Regions from separate parts of the Amycolatopsis sp. VS8301801F10 genome, predicted to be linked through region 2. Evidence: riboswitches for the same ligand, from Rfam matches in the RefSeq annotation. Region 2 holds a riboswitch; each other region holds the start of a gene.
What was found. A riboswitch is a leader RNA that binds a small molecule or an ion and turns the genes downstream of it on or off. The one in region 2 is predicted to bind S-adenosylmethionine.
Positions count from the first base shown of each region.

Region 1: it holds a riboswitch for S-adenosylmethionine, as region 2 does, so the genes downstream of both, F9C11_RS12175 (methionine ABC transporter ATP-binding protein) here and F9C11_RS23145 (aminotransferase class V-fold PLP-dependent enzyme) in region 2, are expected to answer to the same signal.
Region 3: it holds a riboswitch for S-adenosylmethionine, as region 2 does, so the genes downstream of both, thrC (threonine synthase) here and F9C11_RS23145 (aminotransferase class V-fold PLP-dependent enzyme) in region 2, are expected to answer to the same signal.

Region 1 covers NZ_CP176065.1:2,496,506-2,503,993, forward strand. The annotation lists gene F9C11_RS12165 (transglycosylase family protein) at 1-1,158, shown strand, start outside; gene rsmA (16S rRNA (adenine(1518)-N(6)/adenine(1519)-N(6))-dimethyltransferase RsmA) at 1,251-2,093, shown strand; SAM riboswitch class I at 2,842-2,932, shown strand; gene F9C11_RS12175 (methionine ABC transporter ATP-binding protein) at 3,149-4,162, shown strand; gene F9C11_RS12180 (hypothetical protein) at 4,272-4,745, opposite strand; gene F9C11_RS12185 (4-(cytidine 5'-diphospho)-2-C-methyl-D-erythritol kinase) at 4,867-5,835, shown strand; gene F9C11_RS12190 (ABC-F family ATP-binding cassette domain-containing protein) at 5,865-7,488, shown strand, end outside.
Region 2 covers NZ_CP176065.1:4,858,513-4,866,000, forward strand. The annotation lists gene F9C11_RS23120 (glycine-rich domain-containing protein) at 1-166, shown strand, start outside; gene F9C11_RS23125 (phosphotransferase family protein) at 182-1,039, shown strand; gene F9C11_RS23130 (penicillin-binding transpeptidase domain-containing protein) at 1,405-3,054, shown strand; gene F9C11_RS23135 (ArsR/SmtB family transcription factor) at 3,152-3,847, shown strand; gene F9C11_RS23140 (potassium/proton antiporter) at 3,947-5,425, shown strand; SAM riboswitch class IV at 5,521-5,635, shown strand; gene F9C11_RS23145 (aminotransferase class V-fold PLP-dependent enzyme) at 5,675-7,003, shown strand; gene F9C11_RS23150 (hypothetical protein) at 7,254-7,488, shown strand, end outside.
Region 3 covers NZ_CP176065.1:4,209,036-4,216,523, reverse strand. The annotation lists gene lepA (translation elongation factor 4) at 1-370, opposite strand, end outside; gene F9C11_RS19855 (class I SAM-dependent methyltransferase) at 487-1,098, shown strand; gene F9C11_RS19850 (VOC family protein) at 1,095-1,469, opposite strand; gene F9C11_RS19845 (EamA family transporter) at 1,492-2,352, opposite strand; gene rpsT (30S ribosomal protein S20) at 2,746-3,006, shown strand; gene holA (DNA polymerase III subunit delta) at 3,321-4,292, opposite strand; SAM riboswitch class I at 4,424-4,557, shown strand; gene thrC (threonine synthase) at 4,571-5,836, shown strand; gene F9C11_RS19825 (ComEC/Rec2 family competence protein) at 5,861-7,488, opposite strand, start outside.

The DNA.
Region 1 (7,488 bases), 2.4 Mb from region 2:
TCCCCGCAGGCCAAGAAGGCCGCGGTCGAGGAAGGGCTGCGCGAGGCGACCAAGACCTGGAAGCGCCGCTTCCTCAAGGGCGCCGTGCTCTCGCTGCTGGTCACCGTCGGCGGTGGCGGCGCGGCGGCGCTCGCGATGAACAAGAGCATCACCGTCGACGTCGACGGCCACCAGCAGACCGTGCACAGCTTCGGCGGCACCGTCGGCGAGGTGCTCGAGGACGCGGGCCTGTCGGTCGGCGAGCACGACGCGCTTTCGCCCTCGCCGCAGGCGGCGGTCGGCGACGGCGGCGTCATCAAGCTCGAGCGCGGCCGTCAGCTGAACCTCGTCGTGGACGGCGTGTCCCGGCCCTCCTGGGTCCGCGCGACCACGCTCGGCGAGGCCATGAACCAGCTCGGCATGGGCAGCATGCTTTCCCAGGGCGCGTGGACGTCGATGCCGTCGTCCGGCGAACTGCCGCTGGAGGGCTCGACCGTCCAGGTCAAGACCCTGAAGCACATCACGCTTTTCGACGGCACCAACGCGCCCCGCCAGGTGAGCACCAACGCGGTGACCACCAAGGAGCTCGTCTCCGACCTGAAGCTGAACCTGGGCCCGGACGACGCGATCGAGGGCGGCCTCGACGTCAGCCTCAAGAACGGCGCCGAGGTCCACGTCAGCCGCATGGGCGTGTCGATGGTCAACCAGGAAGAGACCATCGACCCCGAGGTGCAGAAGGTCGACGACCCGACGCAGCTGCAGGGCCAGCAGAGCGTCGAGGACCCGGGCACGCCGGGCAAGAAGCTGGTGACCTACAAGGTCACGAAGAAAAACGGCGAGGAGATCGCTCGCGAGCAGGTCTCGGAGAAGGTCCTCGTCGAGGCCAAGGCCAAGATCATCAAGGTCGGCACCAAGAAGCCGCCGACGCCGGCGATCGGCGACACCGGCGTGTGGGACCGCATCGCGCAGTGCGAATCGGGCGGCAACTGGTCCATCAACACCGGCAACGGCTACTACGGCGGCCTCCAGTTCGACCGCCAGACCTGGAACGCCTACGGCGGCGGGCAGTACGCCCCGACCGCGGACAAGGCCACCCGGGAGCAGCAGATCGCGATCGCCGAGCGGGTGCGCGACGCGCGCGGCGGCTACAGCGCCTGGGGCTGCGGCTACAAGGCCTGAGCACGCTCTGATTTTCCGGCAGGCGGCCGGGAGCCTCGCGCTCCCGGCCGCCTGTTTTCGTCCGCCGCGTCGCCGCTGGGTAGGCTCGTCCGGTGGTGGAACTGCTGGGGCCTGCCGAAATCCGCGGGCTGGCCGACGAACTCGATGTGCGGCCCACGAAGAAGCTCGGGCAGAACTTCGTGCACGATCCCAACACGGTCCGCCGCATCGTCGAACTCGGCGGCGTGCGGCCGGGGGACGTCGTGCTGGAAGTCGGACCCGGGCTCGGGTCGCTGACGCTGGGCCTGCTCGCCGCGGGCGCTCAGGTCGTCGCGGTGGAGATCGATCCGGTGCTGGCCGCCCGCCTGCCGCGCACGGTCGCCGAGCGCGCCCCGGAGGCAGCGGACCGGCTGACGGTCGTCGGAGCCGACGCGCTGCGGGTGCGGGCCGCCGACCTCCCGGCTGAGCCGGTGTCGATCGTGGCGAACCTGCCGTACAACGTCGCGGTGCCGGTGGTGCTGCACCTGCTGGCCGAGCTGCCGTCGCTGCGCAGCGGGCTCGTGATGGTCCAGACCGAGGTCGCCGACCGGATGGCCGCGGGGCCGGGCAGCCGCACCTATGGCGTGCCGAGCGTGAAACTCGCTTGGTACGGCCCGGCGCGGAAGGTCGCCGCGGTGCCGCGCGCGGTGTTCTGGCCGGTGCCGAACGTCGATTCCGCATTGGTCTCGTTCACCCGGACCGACCCGGTAGCCGGAGTGGATCGCGCCCGCCTCTTCGCGGTGGTCGACGCCGCGTTCTCGCAGCGGCGCAAGACTTTGCGGGCGGCGCTGGCCGGATGGGCCGGTTCCGCCGAGCGGGCCGGCGAGCTGCTCGCCGAGGCGGGAATCGACCCGAAGACACGCGGGGAACAGCTGGACGTGCACGCGTTCGCGCGGATCGCGGCTGCCGGTCATTGACCGGGACCCCGTCCGCGACGGCGGGCTAGGTTCGGCCGCAAGGCCCAGCTCGTCGGCGGCCCGTACGTCGCGGGGTTCTCCTTCGCCTGAGTCCTGGTCGGGATTCCAGTGGCCTACTTCGCGTCCAAGAAGCGATACCAGTGGCAGCAAGGCAACGCGAGCACCTCCCCAGTCGCGGAACTCCCCGTGCGTTGTGACCTCTAACGGCGGCCTCGCGGCAGGTATTCCGGATGCGAGCCACTGGTTTCACTGTGTTGTCCGATGATCTTGCGTCGTCGCTGAGTGTGGGGCTTTCATGGACAGACAGCTACTCTCGGTGATCGCGCGCGGCCCGCGGAAACCGCCCTCCACCTGTGCCGAGCGCCTCGCCACCCCCTCGGCATTCGGGGGAGCTTGAGTGCTCCGCACCCCGATTGTTCAGCGGTGCCGCCCGAAGGTGCTTCGCTTCCCTGACCTATCTCGACCCCGCTTCGGCCGCGGGCAGCCCTGCCGCGCGCCCCGCGTCAAGCGACCACTTGACAACGAGAAAACTCTTGTTCCACAAAGCTCTCTGATCGTCCACAGTGGAACGAACTAGTTCGCCGCCGTGGCCCGCCGCCCGGGTTTCGCAGGTCGAGGCACTGTTCGGCGACCGAGGTTCCGGGTTTCCGGGTCCTGGACGCCGGGTCCCGGGATGCGGGCACCACCAGACGTGTGATCTGCACCAACGCGCTTGCGTTCAGCCAATGGGATCGGCTTTACTCGAAAGCGTCCATCCCGAGCGACTGAGAGACCTGGCTCGCCGAAGTCGCAGCAACCACCCTCCGCAGGGCAGGTGCTACCGCCAGGACCGATGGAGGCTGTTTTCGATGAAGAGGGTCACCCGCCCGCTCCTGCTGACCCGCCGGCGCGTAGTCGACGAAGGTCGCCGCTCGGTATGTGCGTGTCGACGCTCCATGGTCATCGCCTGATCGTTTTTTCCGCACTTTCTCGCGCCGTCCACTGTGGACGGTAATTCGATGACGCCTGGCGCGCCCGGAAACTCCCGCCGCGCCTCGTTTGCCTGGAGCCCTTTCGTGATCACTGTCGAAAACGTGTCCAAATCCTTTCCCTTCCACGGAAACCGGGTCGCCGCGCTGCGCGACGTGAGCGTCGACGTGCAAGCCGGCTCGCTGTTGGGGGTCGTGGGTCCGTCCGGTTCCGGCAAGTCGACCCTCGCCCGCTGCATCGCGCTGCAGGAGCGTCCCGACCGCGGCGTCGTGCGGCTCGACGGCCTCAACACCGCGACCCTCGACGGCAAGCGGCTGCGGGAGATCCGCCGCCAGCTGGGCGTCGTCGGGACCAAGCCGGAGCTGATCGCCGAGCGCACCATCGCCGGCAACATCGCCAGCCCGCTGGAGCAGCTCGGCGTCGACGGACCGCAGCGGCGCAGCCGGGTCGGCTCGCTGCTCGACCTGGTCGGCCTCACCGCCCGCGCCGCGCAGAAGCCGGAAGAACTCACCGACGGCCAGCTCCGCCGGGTCGCGGTCGCCAAGGCGCTCGCCGCCGGGCCCGCCGTGCTGCTCGCCGACGACCCGACCGCGGGGATCGCGGCCGAGGACGCCGGCGCGGTGCTCGCCGTGCTCGACCGGGCGCGCGCCGAACTGGGCGTGACGGTCGTCGTCACCACCCCGGACGCCGACGTCGTCCGCCGGGTCTGCGACGACGTCGCGGTGCTCGACAACGGCGTGGTCGTCGAGCGCGGCACGGTGCTCGACCTGATTTCGACGCCGGACAGCTGGACGGCGCAGGCGGTGCTGCCGTCGATCGAGACCTCGCGCGCCCAGGCCGCGAAGTACGACCGCGCGGTCGACGTCGTGCTGATCGGGTTCGCGTCGGTGGGCGCGCTGCTGCCCGAGGCGGCCAGCCGCTTCGACGTGGAGCTGGCCACCATCGGCGGCGGCCTCACCCGCGTCGGGGACACCCCGATCGCCCGGTTCCGCCTCGGCGTCCGCGGCGAGCGGGCCGACGCCGCACTGTCCTGGATCTCCGACCGGGGCGCGCACGTGATCCAGCCGGCTCGCGGGCCGCAGAGCGTCGTCGCCGCCTGATTTCCCTTACGCCGAACCGTTTTTCGAGGGCCGCCCCATCCAGATGGGGCGGCCCTCGCCGTCTCCGCGGGACGCGCCGCCCGAGGAATCAGGACACACGGGCAAAGTTTCAGGACAGCTGTCCTGAATACTGTCCACTGTGGTCGTTCCGGCGCAAGATCGCCGCGAGTTCCGGATCCGCGCGTGCCTCGGCGGTCTGCTTCCACTTCGCCACGAGAGTGGCGAACGGCACCGGGCTGCCGAGGGATTCGGCTCGTTCCAAGGTCTCGACCAATTCGCCGGCGAACGCGTGCAGCTCTTCCGTCGACAGGTACCGCGCCCACGGGAACGCGGCGGGCAGCGCCTCGGCGGCGAGCGCGGCCGTCTCGGCGCTGCGCCGCATCAGCTTCACGAGGAGCGTGACGGTCGCCGAAAACCCGGCCACCGCCTGTTCCGCGCGCTCGGCGGTGACGAGCAGCAGATCGGGTTTGTCCTTCTCCCGTCGGCGAATCCGCACCGAACGGCTCGGCGCGGCCTCGAGCCGCTCCACCACCCGGCGCGGGTGCAGGGACAGCTCGGACAGGTTCACCTCGGGCGCGCGCATAGTTACAAAGTAGTTCCAAATTAGCTCGTCCGGCCACTCCGCGGCGACGACCGGGGGAACTTCCGTGCCGACGTTTTCTCCTGGCGGGACCTGGCGCGGGCCAGCCACGTAGGCTGGACGGGTGCTCGCCGTAGTTCCACCACCAGTCACCGTCCGGGTCCCGGCCAAGGTCAACCTGCACCTGGCCGTCGGAGACCTGCGGGCGGACGGATTCCACGAGCTGGTCACCGTCTTCCAGGCGCTTTCGCTCACCGACGAGGTGACCGTCGCGGCCGCCGACGAGCCCGGGCTCGAGGTGTACGGCGAGGGGGAGCGCACGGTGCCCACCGACGGCGCCAACCTCGCCTGGCGCGCGGCCCGGGAGCTGGCCGCCTACGCCGGACGGCCGGACGCGGATGAGCCGAAGGTGCGAATCGTGCTGCGCAAGGGCATTCCGGTCGCCGGCGGCATGGCGGGCGGAAGCGCGGACGCGGCGGCGGCGCTGGTCGGGCTCTCGTCGCTGTGGAAGCTCGACGTCACGCGCGACGAGCTGGCCGCCATCGCCGGCCGCTTGGGCAGCGACGTGCCGTTCGCGCTGTATGGCGGCACCGCACTCGGCACCGGCCGCGGCGAGCAGCTCGTGCCGGTGCTCGCGCGGCACACGTTCCACTGGGTGCTGGCCTTCGACGAGGAAGGCCTGTCCACGCCCAAGGTGTTCGGCGAACTCGACCGGCTGCGCGCCGACGGCAAGCCGCCGCGGATCGGGTCGCACACGCCGGTCGTGGAGGCGCTCGCGTCGGGAGATCCTCGCCAGCTCGCCCTCTTGCTCGGGAATGACTTGCAGGCGGCCGCGGTGTCGCTGCGGCCCGGCCTGCGCCGCACGCTGCGTGCCGGGGTGAACGCGGGCGCGCTGGCCGGATGCGTGTCCGGCTCCGGGCCGACCTGCGCGTTCCTGTGCTCCGACGCGGAAACCGCGGTCGAGGTGGCCGCCGAACTCTCCGGAGCCGGAGTGTGCCGGACGGTGCGGGTCGCGCACGGCCCGGTGCCCGGCGCGCGCGTGGTGGGCGGCGACGACGCCCCGCGCAACGCGCCGCCGCGCGTGCACGCCTGAATCAATAGTCCACAGTGGAAAGGATCCGGATGGCCAACCTGGTCAACCTGGAATCGGTGAGCAAGTCCTACGGCGTGAAGCCGTTGCTGGACAACGTTTCCCTCGGGGTCGCGCAGGGGCAGCGGATCGGCGTCGTCGGGCTCAACGGCGGCGGCAAGACGACGCTGCTCGAAGTCCTTTCCGGACTGAGCGAGCCGGATTCCGGCCGGGTGAGCCAGGTGCGCGGGCTGCGGATGGCCGTCGTCACCCAGCGCACCGAACTGCCGGCCGGAAGCACGGTCGGCGACGTCGTGCTGCAGCGCTATGGAGCCGAGCACGAATGGGCCGCCGACGCACGCGTCCGGTCTATTGTGGACGGTCTGGGCATCACCGCGATCGGCCTCGACACCCCGACCGCGAACCTGTCCGGCGGCGAACGCCGGCGCGTCGCGCTGGCCGCCGCGCTGACCGGCGAACTGGACCTGGTGGTGCTGGACGAGCCCACTAACCACCTTGACGTCGAAGGCGTCCGCTGGCTCGCCGACCACCTGCTGGGCCGCCGGGTCGCGGTCGTGGTCGTGACGCACGACCGGTGGTTCCTCGACACCGTCGCGAGCCTCACCTGGGAGGTCGCGAACGGCCGGGTCGAACAGTACGAAGGCGGTTACGCCGACTGGATTTTCGCGCGTGCCGAACGGGCCCGCCTCGCCGCGACCGCGGAGGAGAAGCGGCAGAACCTGGCGCGCAAGGAATTGGCGTGGCTGCGCCGCGGCCCGCAGGCGCGTTCCTCGAAGCCGCGCTACCGCGTCGAGGCCGCCGAGGCGCTGATCGCGGACGTGCCGCCGCCGCGCGATTCCGTGGAACTGATGGCGTTCGCGAAACGCCGGCTCGGCAAAACGGTGCTGGAGCTGGAAGACGTTTCGCTGTCCGTCGGCGACCGGACGTTGCTCGACCACGTGACGTGGCGGATCGGCCCGGGCGACCGGATCGGTCTGGTCGGCGTGAACGGCTCCGGCAAAACCACGCTGCTGAAGCTGCTGGGCGGCGACGTCGAATCGTCGACCGGGCGGCGCGTGCAGGGCAAGACGGTCGCGCTCGCGCACCTGCGCCAGGAACTCGACGACCTGCCCGCCGATCTTCGCGTGCTGCAAGCGATCGAGCAGGTTTCGGGCCGGGTCGTGTTCGGCAAGCAGGAGATGACCGCGTCGCAGCTCGGCGAGAAGCTCGGCTTCCCCGCCGCCCGCCAGTGGACGCCGGTCGGCGACCTCTCCGGCGGCGAACGCCGCCGGCTGCAGCTGTGCCGGCTGCTGATGGCCGAGCCGAACGTGCTCCTGCTGGACGAGCCGACGAACGACCTGGACATCGACACCCTGCAGCAGCTCGAAGACCTGCTCGACGGCTGGCCGGGCACGATGGTGGTGGTCTCGCACGACCGGTACCTGGTCGAGCGGGTCTGCGACGCGACGTACGCGCTCCTCGGCGACGGCAAGGTCACCCACCTGCCGGGCGGCATCGAGGAGTACCTGCAGCGCCGCGCCCGCGCGAAGGAAGCCGCGCCGCGTCGCGAGGCACCCCCGGCGGAGAAGACCGAGGCCAAGCGCAGCGCGGCGGAAACCCGTGCGGCGCAAAAGGAATTGGGCCGGTTGGAGCGGAAGCTGGACCAGCTCGCGAAGC
Region 2 (7,488 bases):
CGTTCCGCTCGTCGACATGATGCGCCGGACCACCGGCGCCATCCGGGCGGCGGGGTTCGCGGTGGACGAGCCCCTGTGGTTCACTGGCGCGGCGAAGTGCGCCAAGTGTTCCCAGTGCAAGAACGGGTGCACCGACGACCCGCCGCCGTCTTCCGCGCGGAGCTAGACCGAAGAGGCAGACATGGTCAGCCAGGATTGGGCGAACCTTCCCGCTGCCGTCCGGCGAGCGATCGAAGAACGGACGGGTCCCGTGGCCGCGACGGTTTCCCCGGACAACGGCCGGAACTCCGATTTCCTGGCAACGCTCCAGGCCGCGCACGGCCCTTGCTTCGTCAAGGGCGTCCTGGCTGGCACACGGCGAGCGCGGGCGCAGCAGACGGAAGCACGGGTCGGGGCCCGGCCGAATTCTGCTGCGCCGCGCCTCCTCTGGGAAGTGACCGCCGAGGGGTGGCACGTGCTCGGGTTCGAGGCCGTCACCGGGCATCACCCCAGCCTCGCGCCGGGATCGCCGGACCTCCCGATGGTCGCCGAGACCGTAGCTGCGATGACACGGGAGCTGACCCCGTCCCCCGTCGAACTGGAGCAGTCCATGGACCAATGGGCGTGGTCCGCCCCCTGGCGTCGACTGTCCGAATCGGACCGCGAACTTGACGGCTGGGACAAGGCCCACCTGCCTGAACTGCTGGACTGGGAGCGGCGCGGGATCGAGGCCGTTGACGGAAGCAGCCTCGTGCACGGTGACCTGCACCCGCTCAACATTCTCGTCTCCGACCGCGCGCGGGTTGTCGACTGGGCGTGGTCGAGCGTCGGCGCGCCATGGCTTGACCCGGCGGCGTTGGTGCTGCGGCTCGTCGCCGACGGCCACACCCCGCAACAGGCCGAAGAATGGGCGAACGCGATCCCGGCGTACCGAGACGCCCCCGCCGAAGCAGTGACCGCGTTCGCGGTGCTGGTCTTCGGAATGTGGGCCTACCGCGGCGCGTTCCCCGGGCTCACCGACGTTGCCCGGCAGTACGTCCGGTACCGACTGGCGACTTGATCCGGAAGGCCAGGAGGCAGCGAAAAGGGTGCGTCTGCCGTCCGGATCCCGGCGGTGACCAGCAGGTTTAGCCTGCGAATGAGCAGCCGGGATTCCGAAACAGCCGACGACGCGTCCCGGGCGAGGCCATCTCGCGGAGCAGAAGGCCCACCGTGGACAGCAGGAGAACCGCGCCACCGCTCGCCGGTGATCGGGTCCTTCAGGCGGGCTTTGAGCGCGGCACGTCCCCGACTGGTCCAAAACTGCCCTCCGGCCCGCGGATCAATGACCCGCGGACCGGCGGCGGACGTATAACGACCTATACCCCACCGCGTTGATCACGAATCCGTCCCATTCCCCGAGGTAACGCCCGGTTCCCTCCAGCGATGAGCAAGCTGGGCCAGGGACGCGGGCGGACCGCGTGGGGCGAGGGGGAGGCGACGGTGAGTCCTGCCGGGAAGAAGGGCGTGCTGATCGGGGGCGCGCTGGCCGTGGTCGCGATCGTGGTGGCGGCGGTCGTGCTGCTCAACGGCGGGGGATCGACGGCGGCCTCGCCAGGAACGGAGACGGTCGCGGAGCCCAGCGACCCGACGTCAGCGGCGCGCACCTACCTGCTCGCCTTCGCCGGGAAAGACCCCGACGCCGCCAGCAAGGCCACCGACGCCCCGACGGACGCCTCTTCCGCGCTGCAGGACGCGTGGGCGACGCTCCGGCCCAAGGAGCTGACCGCCAAGCTCGGCGACGTCGGCGCGGCACAGGGCGACAAGGCCACGGCGGCCTACACGATCACCTGGAACCTCGGTCCGAACCGCAGCTGGACGTATGCCGGCAGCCTCGGGCTCGTCCAGGCGCAGGGGAAGTGGCGGGTCCACTGGGCGCCGACCGTGCTGCACCCCAAGCTGGAAGCGGGCCAGCGGCTGGCGATCGCGTCCTCGGACGTTCCGGCGGTGGTCGACCGCGACGGCAAACCGGTCGTCGTCTCCGGCAGCGGCGGGCTGAAACTGGCTGACGACAAGGTGTTCCCGCTGCTCCGTTCGGCGCTCACCGGGCACGGCCAAGCGTCGCAAGCGTTCGCGGTCGAGCGCGTGGACGCCACGGGCAAGAGCCTGGAGACGCTGTTCGGCAACCCCGAAGGCGATCACAAACCGGCCGTCACCGGGCTCAGCGTCGCGACCCAGAACGCCGCTCAGGCAGCGGTCGACGGGTATCGCGGCAAGGCGGTCCTCGTCGCCGTCCAGCCGTCTTCCGGCGATCTGCTCGCGGTGGCGCAGAACGCCAGCGTCACCAACGCGGCGTCGGCGTTCAGCGGCCAGTACGCGCCGGGGTCGACGTTCAAGATCGTCACCGCTACCGCGGCGCTGGAAGCCGGGCTCGTCACGCCGGATTCCTCGGTGCCGTGCCCGCTGACCGACCGGATCGGCACCCGCACGCTCTCCAACGAGGGTTTCGACCTCGGCACGACGACCGTGCACAAGGCGTTCGCGAAGTCGTGCAACACGACGTTCGGCCGGCTCGCGTCGCAGCTGCCCGCCGATGGGCTCGCGAAGGCGGCCACCCAGTTCGGCCTCAACGCCGATTTCGCGATCGAGGGCCTGTCCACCGAGCTGGGCCGCGTCGACCCGGCGGCGAACGCGGACGAGCAGGTCGAGGACGGCATCGGACAGGGAAAGGTGCAGGTCAGCCCGATGGGAGCGGCGGTGCTGGCGGCGACCGCGGCGTCCGGGCGCGCGGTCGTGCCGCGGCTGTGGGAGGGCGGGACCAAGGTCAACACCGGCTACCAGCCGCCGTCCGGTTCGGTGCTGTCGGCGCTGCGCGGGATGATGCGCGAGGTCGTCACCGGCGGCACGGCGACCGGCCTCTCGCACTCCGGTCCGGTGTTCGGCAAGACCGGCACCGCGCAGTTCGGCGACGGCGCGGAGGCACACGGCTGGTTCGTCGGCTACCGCGGCGACCTGGCGTTCGCGGTGTTCCTGGAGGGGGCCAACGACTCCAAACCGGCCGTCTCGCTGGGCGCGAAGTTCCTCGACGCGCTGTAGCGGGCTCGTGAGTGTTCATCACGGTTCTAACCGGGATGGACACTCACGAGGCGACTTTTCGGCCGCCGCCGAACCTTGCCCGCTCTACCCTCGCCGTATGGAAACAGTCGGACTGGCCGAAGTCGCCGCAGTGCTCGCCGATCCGAGCCGCGCGACCATGTGCCTCGCCCTGCTCGACGGCCGCGCCTGGACCGTCGGCGAACTGGCCGCCGCCGCGCGGATCGCGGTCTCGACGGCCAGCGAGCACGTGACGCGGCTGGCCGAGGCCGGGTTCGTCGCGCGGGTGAAGCAGGGGCGGCACGCGTACGTGCGGCTGGCGAATCCGCGGGTCGCGGAGTTGATCGAGCATCTGGCGCAGCATGCCGAACTGAAACGGCCGTCCGGGCTGCGGACTTCGTTGCGGGTGCAGCGGTTGTCCTTCGCGCGCAGTTGTTACGACCATCTGGCCGGGACGCTCGGGGTCGCCTTGCGGGACGGGATGGTCGAACGGGGCCTGATCGACGTGTCGGACGGGCTCGCGCTCACCGACGCCGGACGCGACGTGCTGGCCGATCTCGGCGTCGCGGTGCCGGATCGGCCGCGGCGGCCGTTGCTGCGCGACTGTCTGGATTGGACAGAGCGGCGGGAGCACCTGGCCGGCGCGGTTCCGGCGGCGGTGCTGGAGCGGGCCGTCGAGGCGGGATGGCTGACGCGGGACCAGCAGCGCGCGATCCGGGTCCTGCCGAGCGCGAAGGGGCCGTTCGCCGCGCTCGGTGTCGATCTCGCGACGGTGAGTGCCGCCGAGGCGTCGTAACACACCTGCGCCGTCCCCCGCACCGGTGGTGCGCGCTCGGGAACCGGACCCTGCCTCACTATTCTGGACGCCTGCGGGCGACCGGGAGGGAGGGCCAGAGTGGACGAGCTTCCCGTGCTGCTGGGCGTCGGAGCGCTGGTTCTGGTCGTCTCGGTCGTCGCGGTGCGGGTGTCCATCCGGCTCGGCTTCCCGTCGCTGCTGCTGTATCTCGGGATCGGCGTCGTGCTCGGCGAGGCGGGGTTCGGCATCCGCTTCGACAATCCCGCGCTCACCCAGTCCCTCGGGCTCGCCGCGCTCGTGCTGATCCTCACCGAAGGCGGGCTCACCACGCGCTGGTCGGCGGTGAAACCCTCGCTGGGGCCCGGAATCCTGCTGTCCACAGTGGCCGTGGTGATCAGCATCGCGGTCACCGGCGCGGCACTGCACTGGCTGCTCGGCCTCGACTGGCGGCTCGCCCTGCTGTGGGGCGCGGTCCTCGCGTCCACCGACGCGGCGGCGGTGTTCTCCGTGCTGCGCACGGCCGGGGTCGGCAAACGGCTCGTCGGCGCGCTGGAGCTGGAATCCGGCGTCAACGACGCGCCCGCCTACATCGCGGTCGTCGTGCTCGCGTCCGGCGAGGCCGTCGACTGGTCGCTGCCGCTGCTGGTGGTCTACGAACTGCTCGCCGGCCTCGCGCTCGGCCTCGCGTTCGGCTGGCTGGGCGCGCAGGCGCTGCGCCGGGCCGCGCTTCCGGCGACCGGCCTGTACCCGCTCGCCACGGTCGCGGTGTGCGTGCTCGCGTACTCCTCGGGACAGCTGGCGCACGCGTCCGGCCTGCTCGCCACCTACGTCGCGGGCCTGGTGCTGGGCAATTCCAAGCTGCCGCACCGGTCGGACACCCTGTCGTTCGCCGAAGGGCTCGGCTGGCTGGCGCAGATCGGGCTGTTCGTGCTGCTCGGTCTCTTCGCGTCGCCGACCCGGCTGCTCGAAACGCTCATCCCGGGCCTGGTCGCGGGCGCGGTGGTGCTGCTGCTCGCGCGGCCGCTGTCGGTGATCCTGTCGCTGCTGCCGTTCCGGTTGCCGTGGCGGGAGCAGACGTTCCTGTCCTGGGCGGGGTTGCGCGGCGCGGTGCCGATCGTGCTCGCGATGATCCCGCTGTCCGAAGGCGTGCCGGGCGCGCAACGGCTCGTGGACGCGGTTTTCGTGCTCGTCATCGTGCTCACCCTGCTGCAGGGCGCGACGCTCAGCCCGCTCGCGCGGATCCTCGGGCTGACGAAGGCGACGCAGGCGCACGAGATCGAGGTCGACGCCGCGCCGCTCGACGAACTCGGCGCGGAACTGCTGCAGGTGCGCATCCAGAAGGGGTCGAAGCTGCACGGCGTGTACCTGTCGGAGCTGCGGCTGCCCGCCGGGGCGACGGTCAGCCTCGTGGTGCGCGGCGGGACGGGCTTCACCCCGCAGAAAACGAGCCGCTTGCAGGTCGAGGACCAGCTTCTGGTGGTCACGACCGCCGCCGACCGCGACGCGACCGAACGGCGCATCCGGGCCGTCGACCGGGCCGGCCGCCTCGCCCGCTGGCACGGGGAATCCGGGGCCTGACCCTTCTGTCCTTTGTAGACTGTCGGGTGACCGCCGTCTCAGATCACGAGACGGGGCTGGCCTTCTTCGCGGGTTTTCCGCTATCTTCGGTTCCAGGTCATGAGTGCCAGCGCGAAGCCCCGGCTTGCTGGCCGGCAACCCTCCTACCGCGGTGGGGTGCCCCGGGTGAGGACCAGGCCGGTCGCGCAGTGCGGCGGGCAAGCGCGGGCCCCTCGCCGGGGTCCCCCGGAACGCCGAGGAGGCACCGTCATGACTCTCGCACTCGACCGGTCCACGGAAACTGTTTCTGCTGTTCCCGCTGTCGCTGGTGCCGCGTTGCGGGTCCCGCTGGTCACCGGCGGCGACATCGGCTATGCCAACCTCGACCACGCGGCCAGCGCGCCCTGCCTGGACGCGGTGCGCACGGCGGTCGACGAGTTCCTTCCCTGGTACGCCAGCGTGCATCGCGGCGCGGGCTTCGCTTCGCAGGTCTCCACCCGGTTGTACGAGCGGACCCGGGACGTGCTGCGCCGGTTCGTGGACGCCCGCAGCGGCGACTCGGTGATCTTCACCCGCAACACCACGGACGCGTTCAACCTGCTGGCGAAAGCGTTGCCGCGCAAGACTTCCGTGGTGGTGTTCGACAGCGAACACCACGCGGCGCTGCTGCCGTGGCGGGGCCCGAACGTCCGGCGCGTGCAGCTGCCGCGCACTCGGCTCGCCGCGGTGTCCGTTGTGGACGAAGCGCTGGCGGAATGCCCGCAGGGGCCGCGATTGGTGGTGGTCGCCGGGGCGTCCAACGTGACCGGCGAGCTGCTGCCGGTCGCGGAAATCGCCGCGGTGGCCCGGAAACACGGTGCTCGGGTCGCGCTCGACGCCGCGCAGCTCGCTCCGCATCGCCGGATTTCGGTGCGGGAGCTGGATGTCGACTATGTCGCGCTGTCCGGGCACAAGCTGTACGCGCCGTTCGGGGCGGGCGCGCTGATCGGCCGCAGCGACTGGCTCCGGGCGGCCGAGCCGTACCTGGCCGGCGGCGGTGCGACGAAACTGGTGACCGAGGAAGCCGTGGTGTGGAACACCGGCGAGGAACGGCACGAGGCCGGTTCGCCGAATACCGTTGGCGTGTATGCGCTCGGGGTGGCTTGCGAGCAGCTGGCGGCGCATTGGGATGCCGTTGGTGCGCATGAGGCCGCGCTGCTGGAGCGGCTGCGCAAGGGTCTCGAGAGCTTGCCCGGGTTTGCCGAGCTGCGCTTCTTCGACGCACCGGTGGACCGCGTCGGCACGGTCAGTTTCGTGGTCGACGGATTCGAGCCCGGCTGGCTGGCGGCGGTTCTGTCGGCTGAGTACGGAATCGGCGTGCGGGACGGCGCGTTCTGCGCGCATGTGGCCGCCCGGCGGTTGATCCGTGAAGCCGGAAGCGAGGGCCAGCAGGCGGTCCGGGTGAGCCTCGGGTTGGGAAGCACCGAGGAACACGTGGACCGGCTGGTGCTGGCGCTGCGGCAGATCGTGGCCCGGGGCGCCCGGTGGGAGTACGCGAAGGTGGACGGCCGGTGGGCGCCGGTGGGGGACACGCGGGAGCTGCCCGGTTTCTGTTCCTGATCGAAGGCGACCCGGACATCTTGGGTCCTCGGTTGCTGCTGATCGGCCGCCAAGTGCCGACCAGCTTCGGGAAAATCATCGACTTGCCCGCAGTCGACGAAGACGGCGCACTGCACGTCTTGGAGGTTGGGCAGCAATCCGCCCGAAGAACTGAACAGGGACCACTGCTTGTCCGTAGTCGCCGCCGAGGCGGACTCCGCGACCGAGCGCATCGTCACCTACCTCAACACCAGATACGGGGTGCCGATCAATGTCGTCTTCTTCCGTTATTACCGCGACGGCGGACACGAGTACCTCGCTCGCACCTGGCTGGTCGACGAACGACACCGCCGAGTACGTCGTCCCCGTCGAATGGGTGGCCGTCCGCGATCGGACCGAAGGCTTTTGGCAGAGCGGCATGTTCGCCAATCAGCACAGCGCTTGCCGTCTCAGCAACAAATTCACCATCGACCGGTTGACTGATCATTTCAAACTCGACGACGGGG
Region 3 (7,488 bases), 650 kb from region 2:
GCGCCTCGATCCCCTGCGCGGCGTCGACCAGCAGGATCGCGCCCTCGCACGCCTCGAGCGCGCGCGAGACCTCGTAGGTGAAGTCCACGTGGCCGGGCGTGTCGATCAGGTGCAGGACGTGGTCCTTGCCGTCCACCTGCCACGGCAGCCGGACGTTCTGGGCCTTGATCGTGATGCCGCGTTCCCGCTCGATGTCCATGCGGTCGAGGTACTGCGCGCGCATGGCCCGCTCCTCGACGACGCCGGTCAGCTGCAGCATCCGGTCCGCCAGCGTCGACTTGCCGTGGTCGATGTGGGCGATGATGCAGAAGTTGCGGATCAACTCCGGCGGCGTGAAGGTGGTGTCGGCGAACGTCTTGGGCGCTGTCACTCGGGCTGTCCTCGGGATGGTGGGGGATGTCCGTACCCCATCGTCCCATGGACCTCCGGGTGCGGGTGGGGGTCATCCCCGATGCGGCCCCGCGCGTCTCGTGATGACCTCGAAGCATGACCACTTCACCCTCCCCCTCGCCGCCCGGCCCCGGCGTCCTCGACGCCGCGCTCGACCGGGCCTTCGGCCACCCCAGCGGCCTGCTGGGCAGGCTCGGCGGCAAGCTGATGGCGATCGGCAACGCCGCGACCGAGCACCGCGTCGTCGACCTCGCGCGCCTCGAACCGGACGAGACCGTCCTGGTCATCGGCCCCGGCCCCGGCGTCGGCCTTGACGCGGCGAGCAAACTCGCCGGCGAGGTGATCGGCGTCGAGCCCTCCCCGCAGATGCGGGATCTCTGCACGGACCGCTGCGGCGACCGCGCCGAGGTGCGCGCGGGCCACGCGGCCCGGACCGGCTGCGAGGACGCGTCCGCGGACGTCGTGCTTACCGTGAACAACGTCCAGTTCTGGGAAGACCGCCCGGCGGCGTTCGCCGAGCTGTTCCGCGTGCTGCGGCCAGGCGGACGGCTGCTGCTCTCGGCGCACGAGAAATGGCTTCCGGTGACGCGGCACGAGCTGGCCGGCGAAGCCGCCGCGGCGGGATTCACCGACCTGCAGACCTGGACCTGGGACCCGCCGGGATTCGCCGCGCTCGCCGCCCAGCTGCGGGCCGTGAAACCGGGCTAGCGCTGGTCGCGGCGCAACGGGTGGTCCTCCGGGACCTCGACGAGCACGATCCGCAGCCCGTCCGGGTCGGCGATCCACGCCTCGTCGGTGCCCCACGGTTCGCGCCGGGCCTCGCGCACCGGTTCGACCCCGCGCCCGGCCAGTTCGGCCAGCGTCGCCGGAAGATCGCGGACCTGCAGGAAGAGGTTGACGTCCGGACCGGGCCCGGCCTCGCCCTCGCCGACCACCTCGATCGACCCGCCGCCGGCGAAAAACCGCGTGCCGCCAGGGAATTCTCGCTCGATCGCGAGGCCGAGGACGTCGCGGTAGAACGCGGTGGACACCTCGTGGTCGCGGGGGTGGATCAGCACCCGGCTGCTCAGTACGTCCATGGCTCCTGCCTACCCGAGCCGCTCAGGCGACCGCAATCGCGGCGATCCCGGCCAGCACGACCAGCGATCCGGCGAGCCGGCGGACCGCGTTGCGCTCGCGGAGCACGAGCCAGGCGGCGACCCCGCCGAAGACGATCGACAGCTCGCGCGCCGGAGCGACGAGGCTGACCGGCGCGATCCGCAGGGCGTACAGGACCAGCAGGTAGCTGGCCGGCGAGGCGAGTCCGACGATCAGCACCTCGCGCCGGTGGTCGCGCCACAGCCGCTTGATCTCGGACCGGCCGCGCACGGCGGCCGGCGCGAGCAGGATGCTCTGGCCGATCGCGCCGCCGCCGAAGTAGACGAGGGGAGGCACGCCGAGCGACGTGACCGAATGCGCGTCCCAGAGCGTGTAAGCCGCGATGACCACGCCGGTGGCGACGCCGTAGAACACCCCGGCGCGCCGGGCTTTCGCGTCGCCGGTGCTGCCGCCGAGGCTGATCACCAGGACGCCGGCGACAACCAGGAAAGCGCCGATCAGCCCGAGCACCCCCGGCCGTTCTCCCAGCACGGTGACGGCCACGAGCACCGAGACCAGCGGGCCGGTGCCGCGCGCCAGCGGGTAGACGATCGACAGGTCGCCGACCTCGTATCCGCGCTGCAGCACGATCCCGTACGCCACGTGCAGCACCGCAGTGCCCCCGGCGGCGAGCAGCCAAGTCCACTGTGGACGTTCCGGTTCGACGGCCAGCGCTGCCGCGATCACCGGGAGCATCGCGACCGCCGAGACCGTGTAGTACAGCCAGACGAACCGCGGACCGCCGGAAACCCGTTTGGCGGCGAGGTTCCACCCGGCGTGCACGACCGCGGCGACGAGAACCATGGCGAGGGCAGTGGTGTTCATCCGGACCCCTTCAGGTTTTCAGCGCACGCTGAAGACCGGGTCCTCCAGGCTTTTGTCCCGTCAGATGAACGGCAGGGCTCGGCGCCCCGCCGAAGGTGCCGCTCGGACCAGGCCCGCCCGCCCTCGTTGTCTTCGCGACCCGCTCCGCGGGACCACGGGCAGGCGACGGAACCCTAGGCACTACCGAAACCCACCGTAACGGAGCCGCCGCCGGGATGCCGCGCGATTTCCGGCTCCGGGGCCCTCGCCGGGGCCGCGAGCAGGGCTGTTAAGATTTCTGACTGTTGCCGTGCGGCATTCCGTCAGGGAGGAAACCCGGCTGGTCCCTCGGGGTCGGCTTGGAGCCACACGAACGCGGCAGCGACCTTCACCGAGTGAAAGAGGAACGCCTCCATGGCCAACATCAAGTCGCAGGTCAAGCGCATCACGACGAACGAGAAGGCGCGGCAGCGCAACCTGGCGATCCGGTCCTCGGTGAAGACCGCGATCCGCAAGTTCCGCGAGGCCGCCGAAGCCGGCGACAAGGACAAGGCCGTCGAACTGCAGCGCGACGCCGCTCGCAAGCTCGACAAGGCCGTCACCAAGGGCGTCATCCACGCCAACCAGGCCGCGAACAAGAAGTCGGCTCTCGCGAAGCGCGTGAACCAGCTCTGAGCGCAGTCTTTCCGGAAGGCCCGGCGGCTTCGGCTGCCGGGCCTTTTCCGTGCCCTGGGGACGCGGCCGCTGCGGATCCGGCCGGGTTCACCGGGTTGCCGACGGCTTCCGCCGAGCGGTCCCGTCGGCTGGGAGGCAGGGGTGCCCTTCGGCCGCAACCGCATAGCCCCGGCGGCGTTCACTGGCTTCCGACGACGACGCCCTCAAGACGGTCCCGCCTGGAATTCAGCAGCCCCGCGCCCACAACCACAGAGCACTGCCAGCGTTCACCGGCTTTCCCGCGACGACTCCGCCAAAGCCGTCCCGCCGGGAAGTCAGCGGTCTCCCCTGGCCGCGACCACGTCGAGGACCGCGCGCTGCAGGGCGTAGTTCGCATCCGCCGCCGCGCCCTTGACCTCGGCGTTCAGCCTCGCCACGACGCGCATCGCGGTCGCCAGGCCGTCCTGGCCCCAGCCGCGGGCCTGGCCCTGCGCCTTGCGGATTTTCCACGGCGGCATGCCCAGTTCGCCCGCCATCTGGTTCGGGTTGCCGCGTCCGGCGGCGGACACGCGGGCGATCGTGCGCACCGCGTCGGCGAGCGCGTCGGCCACCAGGACATGCGGGACGCCCAGCTGCATCGCCCACTGCAGCGACTCCATCGCGGCGGCCCGATCGCCGGCGACGGCCTTTTCCGCCACCGCGAAGCCGGTCACGTCGGCGCGTCCGGTGTGGTAGCGGCGGACCGCCTGCTCGTCGACGACTCCCCCGGTGTCGGCGACCAGCTGCGTCGCCGCCGAGGACAGTTCGCGCAGGTCCGAGCCGACCGAATCGAGCAGCGCCATCAGGCCCGCGGCGTCGATCTTGCCGCCTGACCGGCGCACCTCGTTGCGGACGAACGCCTCGCGCTCGGCCGGTTTGGTCAGCTTCGGGCATTCGGTGATTTCCGCGCCCGCTTTTTTCAACGCGCCCGGCAGCGCCTTGGCGGCCTTGCTCCGGCCGCCGCCGCTGTGCACGACGACGAGGACGATGCCGTCGGCCGGTGCCTTCGCGTAGGAGAGGACCGCGTCGGACAGCTCCTGCGAGATGTCCTGCGCCGACTCCAGCACGATCACCCGCCCCTCGGCGAACAATGACGGGCTGACCAGCTCGGCGAGCGCGGGCGGTGTGAGATCGGACACCCGCGTCCGCGTCAGGTCTGCCGTCGGGTCCGCGGCCCTGGCCGCGTCGAGGGACGCTCGCACAGCCCGTTCGATGAGCAGTTCTTCCTCGCCCGTGACGAGGTGCAGCGGCGCGGGTGCGGTGGTCACCCGGCCATCTTCTCACCCGGCCCGCGAACCGTCCGCTCCGGTGATGTGGGCCGCCTCCGTGGCACGAGCTGATCGGGATGTCGTACGGTGTAGCCGAGGACGCGCCCGCCGGCGCTCCGACAACCGAATACCGCTCATCCAGAGGGGCAGAGGGAACGGCCCGACGAAGCCCCGGCAACCGGCGTACAGCCTGTCATCCCGCGATCGCGGGGTAGCTGACGACCACGGTGCCAATTCCGGCCCGCTTCGGCGGGGCAGATGAGGAAAGGAACCTCGCGATGACTGCAGCCCTCAGCGCCACCTCCGCCAACAAGACGCTCGACCTCGGTCCGGCCGTCGAACTGGTGTCGAAGGAAGAAGGGCACCGGCAGCCGCTCGCTCCGGAATTCGTCTCCGTCGAAGACTTCTCGCCGCTCGAGGTCGCCTACGACTTCGGCCGCGTCCGCCGCGAGGACATCGAGGCGGGCCCGCGCAACATCTGGCGCTACAAGAAACTCCTTCCCGTCCCCTCGACCGTCGAGGAGACTCCGAACACCGAACCCGGCTGTACCCGGCTCGTGCGCGCCGACCGGCTCGCCAAGGAACTCGGCCTCAAGCGCGTGTGGGTCAAGGACGACACCGGCAACCCGACGCACTCGTTCAAGGACCGCGTGGTCGCCGTCGCGCTCGCGGCCGCCCGCGAGTTCGGCTTCGAGGTCCTCGCGTGTCCCTCGACCGGCAACCTGGCCAACGCGACCGCCGCCGCGGCGGCCCGCGCCGGCTGGCGGTCGGTCGTGCTGATCCCGAAGAACCTCGAGCGCGCGAAGATCCTCACCACCGCGGTCTACGACGGCGACCTGATCGCCGTCGACGGCAACTACGACGACGTGAACCGGCTCGCCACCGAGCTGGCCGCCGAGCACCCGAAGTGGGCGTTCGTGAACGTCAACGTCCGCCCGTACTACTCCGAGGGCTCGAAGACGCTCGCCTACGAGGTCGCCGAGCAGCTCGGCTGGCGCATCCCCGAGCAGATCGTCGTGCCGATCGCCTCCGGTTCCCAGCTCACCAAGGTGGACAAGGGTTTCCGCGAACTCGGCCAGCTCGGTCTCGTGGACGCCAGCCCGTACAAGGTGTTCGGCGCCCAGGCCACCGGCTGCTCGCCGGTCTCCACCGCGTACCGCAACGGCCACGACGTCGTCCAGCCGGTGAAGCCGGACACCATCGCCCGCTCGCTCGCGATCGGCAACCCGGCCGACGGCCCGTACGTGCTCGACGTGGTCAACCGCACTGGCGGCGCGATCGAGGACGTCACCGACGAAGAGGTCGTCGAAGGCATCCGGCTGCTCGCGCGCACCGAAGGCATCTTCACCGAGACCGCGGGCGGCGTCACCGTGGCGACCGCGAAGAAGCTCGTCGAAACCGGCAAGCTCGACCCGGACGCCGAAACGGTCCTCCTCATCACCGGCGACGGCCTCAAGACCCTCGACGCGGTCGAGAACCACATCGGCCCGAAGGCCACCGTGCCGCCGTCCGCCGAAGCCGTCTCCAAGGCGCTCGGCTACTGACGCACCGGCCCGGGGTCCGCCGCACTACCGCGGCGGACCCCGCGGCTCGCCTCGACGCGCCACCGCCGGACCGCTTGCTCCGGGCAGGACGGCGGTGTCACCGTCCACATCGGTCCGGGCGACCAGCACTCCCATCGTGCCGAGAACGTCCACTGTGGACTTGCTCGGATGCCCGTATCCGTTGCCCGCGCCCACACTGATCAGCGCCGTGCGCGGCCGCACCGCCGCGAGAAACTGCGGCAGCGAATACCTCGAACCGTGATGCGGCACCTTCAGGACGTCTGCTCGCAGGTCGACGCCCTCGGCCAGCAGATCCGCTTGCGCGGCCAGTTCGACGTCTCCGGTCAGCAGAACCCGGCCGGCGTCGGTGTCCGCGCGCAGGACGACCGAACTGTTGTTGATCATCGTGCCGTCCTGCAATGCCGGTGCCCGGGTGGTGGCGTAGCGCGGACCGAGCACCTCCAGCGCCAACCCCGGCCACTCCAGCCGTTGCCCTTCGCTCAGCTGCGCCAACGGCACGCCACGACGCCGCGCTTCGCCGGAAACCGACTGCCATGCCCACGCCGGAGCACGCCCTGGCCCGACCGCGATCGCGCCTACCGCCCGTCCGTCGAACACCGAGGCGAGACCGCCGATGTGGTCCGCGTGCAAGTGGCTCAGCACGAGCAACGGCACCCGGTCGACACCCAGCCTCCGCAGGCATTCGTCGACCGGCCCCGGCTCCGGCCCGGTGTCGACGACCACGGCGCGGCCGGGTTCGGCGGTGGCCAGGACGAGCGCATCCCCTTGTCCGACATCGCATTCCACCATCGCCCAGCCGTCCGGCGGCCAGCCAGGCATCAGGACTTTGGCCGGGACCACCGTCAGCAGCACGACGACCAGCCCGATGGCCACCAGCAACCGGAGCCGACGGAACCGCGCCGCCACCACGACTACGACCACCAGGGCGGCCGCACACAATCCGCCCCACCAGCCACCGGGCCAGGACAGCGCCGCACCAGGCGCTCGCGCACCATGCCGGGCGACTGTGAGCAGCCACCGGGCTTCCGGATCGGCCAGATGGATCAGCACCTGCCCTCCGCCTGGCCACCACGGCCCGACGACTGTTGCCAGCACGCCCAGCACCGTGACCGGCGCGACCACTGGTGCCGCAAGGACATTGGTGACGACCGAGACGAGGCTGACCGTGCCCGCCATCCCGGCGATGACTGGCGCGGTAACCACGAAGGCGGCTAACGGCACGGCGAGACCTTCGGCGTACCCGGGCGGAATCCCCCTTCGTACCAACGAATCTGCCCAGCGTGGCGCAAGCAGGACCAGCCCTGCCGTCGCGAGAACCGAAAGTGCGAAACCGAAATTTCCCGCCATCGTTGGGTCCCATGCCACCAGAACGCACACCGCGAAGGCCAAGGCGGGCAGCGCTGAACCGCGCCGTCCGAGGGCAAGCGCGAGCAAGCCGATACCGCCCATCACACTGGCCCGCACCACGCTCGGTTCGGGACCCACCAGCACGAGGAACCCCGCCAGACAGGCACCGGCCGCCGCGGCGGACAACCTCGGGCCTGCGCGGACCAACCGGCACAGCAACAGAACGGCTCCGCCGACGATGACGAGATTTCCTCCGCTCACTGCCATCAAGTGGGTGAGCCCGG